One region of the Enterobacter sp. R4-368 genome, then DNA from elsewhere that is predicted to be linked to it. Evidence: predicted binding sites of a transcription regulator. Region 1 holds the regulator's gene; the other holds the start of a gene.

Evidence for each region. The regulator CRP, encoded in region 1, controls carbon source genes, mostly activating them, when cyclic AMP is high. The targets are predictions, from matches to a motif close to ATGTGANNNNNNTCACAT.
Region 2: a site for CRP is predicted at 1,792-1,809, ahead of H650_RS05690 (CidA/LrgA family protein). Genes of this name have one in related genera too.

The regions. Positions count from the first base shown of each region.
Region 1 covers NC_021500.1:2,593,241-2,596,450, forward strand. Annotated here, with positions in the region: gene H650_RS12290 (phosphoribulokinase) at 1-858, shown strand, start outside; gene H650_RS12295 (OsmC family protein) at 901-1,305, opposite strand; gene crp (cAMP-activated global transcriptional regulator CRP) at 1,610-2,242, shown strand; gene H650_RS12305 (YccS/YhfK family putative transporter) at 2,289-3,210, shown strand, end outside.
Region 2 covers NC_021500.1:1,222,764-1,225,973, forward strand. Annotated here, with positions in the region: gene H650_RS05680 (LysR family transcriptional regulator) at 1-246, shown strand, start outside; gene dusC (tRNA dihydrouridine(16) synthase DusC) at 687-1,637, opposite strand; gene H650_RS05690 (CidA/LrgA family protein) at 1,858-2,256, shown strand; gene H650_RS05695 (CidB/LrgB family autolysis modulator) at 2,253-2,948, shown strand; gene cdd (cytidine deaminase) at 3,078-3,210, shown strand, end outside.

The sequences.
Region 1 (3,210 bases):
CATCCGGTTATCGCCGTTACAGGCTCCAGCGGCGCGGGAACCACCACCACCAGCCTCGCCTTTCGTAAGATCTTCGCCCAGCTCAATATGCACGCGGCAGAAGTGGAAGGGGACAGCTTCCATCGCTATACCCGCCCGGAAATGGATATGGCTATCCGTAAGGCCCGCGATCTTGGGCGGCATATCAGCTATTTTGGCCCGGAAGCCAATGATTTTGGCCTGCTGGAACAGACGTTTATCGAATATGGCCAAACCGGCAAAGGCCAGGCGCGCAAATACCTGCATACCTACGATGAAGCCGTTCCCTGGAACCAGGTACCGGGCACGTTTACGCCGTGGCAACCGCTGCCGGAACCGACCGATGTGCTGTTTTATGAAGGTCTGCACGGCGGCGTGGTGACGCCGCAAAACGATGTCGCGCGTCATGTGGATTTGCTGGTGGGCGTGGTGCCGATCGTCAACCTAGAATGGATTCAAAAACTTGTCCGCGATACCAGCGAGCGCGGGCATTCGCGGGAAGCGGTAATGGATTCTGTCGTGCGTTCGATGGAAGATTACATCAATTTTATTACGCCGCAGTTTTCCCGTACGCACATTAACTTCCAGCGCGTGCCAACGGTGGATACGTCCAATCCGTTTGCCGCGAAAGGCATTCCCTCACTGGACGAGAGTTTTGTGGTGATCCATTTCCGCAATCTGGAAGGGATTGATTACCCGTGGTTGCTGGCAATGCTGCAAGGCTCGTTTATCTCGCATATGGATACGCTGGTGGTGCCTGGCGGAAAAATGGGGCTGGCGATGGAGTTGATTATGACGCCGCTGGTACAACGGCTGATGGAAGGTAAAAAGATCAAATAATGCAGAAAGCCCGGTGATGTGCTGCTTACCGGGCTTTTCGCATCAGGCTTCGATAACTTCGTAAGAGTGGGTGATGTTCACCGCTTTTTCGAGCATCAAGGCCACGGAGCAATACTTCTCCGCGGATAAATCCACCGCGCGGGAAACCGCAGCATCCTTCAGATCTTTACCGGTGACGATAAAGTGCAAATTGATGTGGGTAAACAGGCGCGGCGCTTCTTCACGGCGCTCTGAGGTCAGCTTCACTTCGCAGTCAGTCACGTCATGACGCCCTTTTTGTAAAATAGAAACCACATCAATGGCGCTGCATCCGCCCGCCGCCATCAGCACCATTTCCATCGGGCTTGGCGCTTTGTCGCCGGAGTTGCCGTCCATCAGGATTTGGTGGCCCGATGCGGACTCACCGATGAACGTTAACCCTTCAACCCATTTCACACGTGCCTGCATTTTCTTCACTCCGGAGTGGCAATTTTCTTTACAGATTACGCGTACATAACAAAACTCGCAACGGAAGGCGACCTGCGTCATGCTGAAGCGAGACACCAGGAGACAGGCGGTAAAAGCTATGCTAAAACACTCTGGATGCTACAGAGATAAATGGATGTTACGCATGTATGCATGACATCATACTTTAGAGACCGCAGATGACGCTGACGGTCCACTTCCCTGGATGCGGGAAGCTTAGATTGCAACCCCAGACGTAGGGGCTCATCCTGTGTCTGAGACAGCTTATAACAGAGGATAATCGCGCATGGTGCTTGGCAAACCACAAACAGACCCGACGCTTGAATGGTTCTTGTCTCATTGCCACATTCATAAGTACCCGTCGAAGAGCACGCTGATTCACCAGGGTGAAAAAGCGGAAACGCTGTACTACATCGTTAAAGGCTCAGTGGCAGTGCTGATCAAGGACGAAGAGGGTAAAGAGATGATCCTCTCCTACCTGAACCAGGGAGATTTTATCGGTGAACTGGGCCTGTTCGAAGAGGGTCAGGAGCGCAGTGCATGGGTACGCGCTAAAACTGCTTGTGAAGTGGCTGAAATCTCGTACAAAAAATTCCGTCAGTTAATCCAGGTTAACCCGGATATCCTGATGCGTCTTTCCTCGCAAATGGCGCGTCGCCTGCAGGTCACTTCAGAAAAAGTGGGTAACCTCGCCTTCCTGGATGTAACCGGCCGTATCGCGCAAACGCTGTTAAACCTGGCGAAACAGCCAGATGCAATGACCCATCCGGACGGCATGCAAATTAAAATTACTCGCCAGGAAATTGGTCAGATCGTCGGTTGCTCCCGTGAAACTGTGGGCCGCATTCTCAAAATGCTCGAAGATCAGAACCTGATCTCCGCCCACGGTAAAACCATCGTCGTATACGGAACGCGTTAATCTGTAAAACGGCGCAGCTTACGCGCTGCGTCGTTTTTCTTCCCTCATGTGGCGCAGGCTGATTTATCACCCCGAAATCAACTACGCACTGCGACAAACGCTGGTGTTATGTTTACCTGTGGCCATTGGTCTGGTTACTGGTCATCTGCAACAAGGTCTGCTGTTTTCCCTCGTTCCCGCCTGCTGCAACATTGCCGGGCTTGATACGCCACATAAACGTTTTTTCAAACGCCTGATCATTGGCGGAACGCTGTTTGCAGGCAGCAGCCTGGCGGTGCAGCTATTGCTGGCGAGAGATCTTCCATTGCCGCTGATCCTCACCGGGCTGACGCTGGTTTTAGGCGTAACCGCCGAAATCAGTGCACTGCACGGTCGCCTGCTCCCGGCTTCGCTCATTGCCGCCATCTTTACGCTCAGCCTCGCCGGTAACATGCCGGTATGGGAGCCGATACTTATCTATGCGCTGGGCACGCTGTGGTACGGATTGTTCAACTGGTTCTGGTTCTGGATGTGGCGCGAGCAACCGCTGCGCGAATCGCTCAGCCTGCTCTACCGGCAACTGGCAGACTACTGCGAGGCGAAATACAGCCTGCTGACGCAACACGCCGACCCAGAAAAAGCGCTGCCGCCGTTGCTCGCCCGCCAGCAAAAAGCGGTGGATATGATAAGCCAGTGCTATCAACAACTGCATATGCTGGCTGCCAATAAACACAACGATTACAAAAGGCTACTGCGGGTTTTCCAGGTAGGGATTGATTTGCAAGAGCACATTTCGGTGAGTTTGCACCAGCCGGAAGAAGTGCAAAAACTGGTGGAACAAACCCACGCCGAACAGGTGATCCGCTGGAACGCGCAAACCGTCGCCGCTCGCCTGCGCGTGCTGGCAGACGACATTCTCTATCACCGCTATCCCACGCGCTTCAACATGGATAAGCAGATTGGCGCGCTGGAAAAAATCGCCCGCCAGC
Region 2 (3,210 bases), 1.4 Mb from region 1:
CAGCGCCGCATCCACTACACCACGCCGCACTTCGCCGCCCTGCCGGGATTACTGGAGACCATGCCAGCCCTGGCGACCGTACCGGCAGGCCTGGCGCAGGAGTGGCAGCGCAGACGAGGATTTGCGAGCAGCCCGCTGCCGCTCGATGTGCAGCCAATTGAGCTGGCGATGCTGTGGCATCAGCGCCACAGCAGCGATCCGGCGGTAATGTGGCTGAAAGAGTTTATTGCTAAGCGCCTTAACTGACGCGTTCTGCCCGGTTTGCGCGGGCGGAGTGCGGGTTATTTCAGGCTCTCGCCGTTACTGGCGATGACAGCGCGATACCAGCAGAAATAGTTCTTACTGCTGCATACCGGAGCCGCTGCCGTTATCTCACGTTCGACATCAATAAAACTGCAACGTCTGGCGATCTCCGCTTTGGCGGCGCTTTCCAGATCAATCGGCTTTCACCGGGTGTAACTCATCACCACTTGTGCGCGCGGCCGCCACCCGGCACCACTACAACAACGTTGTTTACTGTTTTGGCGCTATTCATTCAGACCCCGGAAACAAAAAAACCTGACCTCCGGCAGTTGCCAGATGATCAGGTTTCGCCTGCTTGCACAGTAACAACCCACACCCGCACTTCAACCCAGCTTTATTCGAGCGCATAACGAGACAGCCTGCGAAAGGTTCACCGGCGCGTGTCAGACGCCAACGCGGCTGCGCTGGCGGGCGATCGCTTGTGCGATATCGGCGGAATGTTTATAGGCGCGGATCTCGGTAAACAACTCGCTGGCCTCAGAATATTCTTTGCGTAAATAGCCGAGCCACTGTTTGATGCGCGCAACGTGATACAAACCGGTATCGCCCTGCTTTTCCAGCCGCGAATATTTCGCCAGTAGCGCTACAACCTCCGGCCACGGCATACGCGGCTCGTTGTACTTCACCACCCGGCTCAGATTCGGCACATTCAGTGCGCCACGACCAATCATCACCGCATCGCAGCCGGTGGCGGCCATACAATCCTGCGCACTTTGCCAGTCCCAGATCTCGCCATTGGCAATCACCGGAATGGTTAACCGCTTGCGGATCTCGCCGATGGCGTGCCAGTTAATGCACTCCGCTTTGTAGCCATCTTCTTTGGTGCGCCCGTGTACCACCAGTTCGCTGGCGCCGGCCTGCTGTACCGCATCGGCAATTTCAAACGCGCGTGCGGGGCTGTCCCAGCCAAGACGCACTTTTACCGTCACCGGCAGGTGCGACGGCACCGCTTCACGCATCGCTTTTGCGCCACGGTAAATAAGCTCAGGATCTTTGAGCAACGTCGCGCCACCACCGCTGCCGTTGACCAGCTTCGACGGGCAACCACAGTTGAGATCGACGCCCCAGGAGCCCAGTTCAACCGCGCGCGCCGCATTTTCCGCCAGCCACTGCGGGTATTGTCCTAAGAGTTGAATACGCACCAGCGTACCGGAAGGCGTACGGCTTTGACGATGCAGTTCCGGGCAGATTTTATAGAAGGATTTTACCGGCAGGCGTTGATCCACCACGCGCAAGAATTCGGTGATGCATAAATCATAATCGTTAACCTCGGTCAGCAGCTCGCGCACCAGCGAATCGAGCACGCCTTCCATCGGCGCCAGTAATACACGCATATCTCGCCCCATAAAAAAGAGGCGCCATAGTAGCGTCTCTGTTCAGGCGTGGAAAGTGCCTTTCTTCACTACACTTTTGGCTATATCGCGCGGTAAATCTTGTGGGAATGCATAACGTTCCTGAATGGAATGTTTGGTATGCTCACAATTCATGATGTGATCAGTAGCACGTTTTTCGCTTTAATTGTATGATGAATGCGTTTCGACAAGGGCTTTCACCATGAGTAACTCACTGAATATTTTCTGGCAGTACCTTCGTGCGTTTGTGCTTATTTACGCTTGTCTCTACGCAGGCATTTTTGTTTCATCGCTGCTGCCTATTGCTATTCCGGGCAGCATTATCGGCATGCTGATTATGTTCGTGCTGCTGGCGCTGCAAATTCTGCCCGCCAAATGGGTAAATCCCGGCTGCTTTATTTTGATCCGTTACATGGCGCTGCTGTTCGTGCCCATCGGTGTTGGCGTAATGCAATATTACGACCTGTTGCGCGCGCAGTTCGGCCCGATTGTTGTTTCCTGTGCGGTGAGCACAATTATCGTCTTTTTGGTGGTGAGCTGGAGCACCCATCTGGTGCACGGCGAGCGTAAGGTGGCAGGACAAAAAGGGCAGAAAGAATGATGGCGTATATCTGGTGGTCGTTACCGCTGACACTGGCGGTGTTTTTCGCCGCGCGTAAACTCGCCACGCGTTTCAAGCTACCGCTGCTCAACCCGCTGCTGGTGGCGATGGTGGTGATTATCCCGATCCTGCTGGTAACGGGCATTCCGTATGACCACTACTTCCAGGGCAGTAAAATTCTTAACGATCTGCTGCAACCCGCTGTTGTTGCGCTGGCGTTTCCGCTCTATGAGCAGTTACATCAGATTCGCGCCCGCTGGAAATCGATCATTACTATCTGCTTTATCGGCAGCATGGTGGCGATGTTTTCCGGTACCGCTGTGGCGCTGCTGATGGGCGCGACACCAGAAATTGCGGCGTCGATATTACCCAAATCCGTCACCACACCGATCGCGATGGCGGTTGGCGGCAGCATTGGCGGTATCCCGGCAATCAGTGCGGTCTGCGTGATCTTTGTTGGCGTATTGGGCGCGGTGTTCGGCCATACCTTGCTGAACCTGATGCGTATCACCACGAAATCGGCACGCGGGCTGGCAATGGGCACCGCCTCGCATGCGCTGGGCACCGCGCGCTGCGCCGAGCTGGATTATCAGGAAGGGGCTTTCAGTTCGCTGGCGCTGGTGATTTGCGGGATTATCACTTCGCTGGTCGCCCCGTTTCTGTTCCCGGTTATCCTCGCGCTGCTGGGCTAAAATTTGCGATACGTCGCGCATTTTTCGTTTGAGTTTCATAAGTTGCACATACAGTGTGAAGTGAATCACACATAGAGGCCAGGCAGCCCCGTAAACTACGATTCCAATACACTGCTATGAGGCACCGCTATGCATTCACGTTTTCACACTGCTTTTTCCGGGCTTGCGGAGAATTTACAGACCGCACTGGCTCCTCTGCTGGCGGATGAGCACTTCCCCGCCATGCTGAGCGCAGAGCAGGTGGCAACATTGCAAAGCGCGA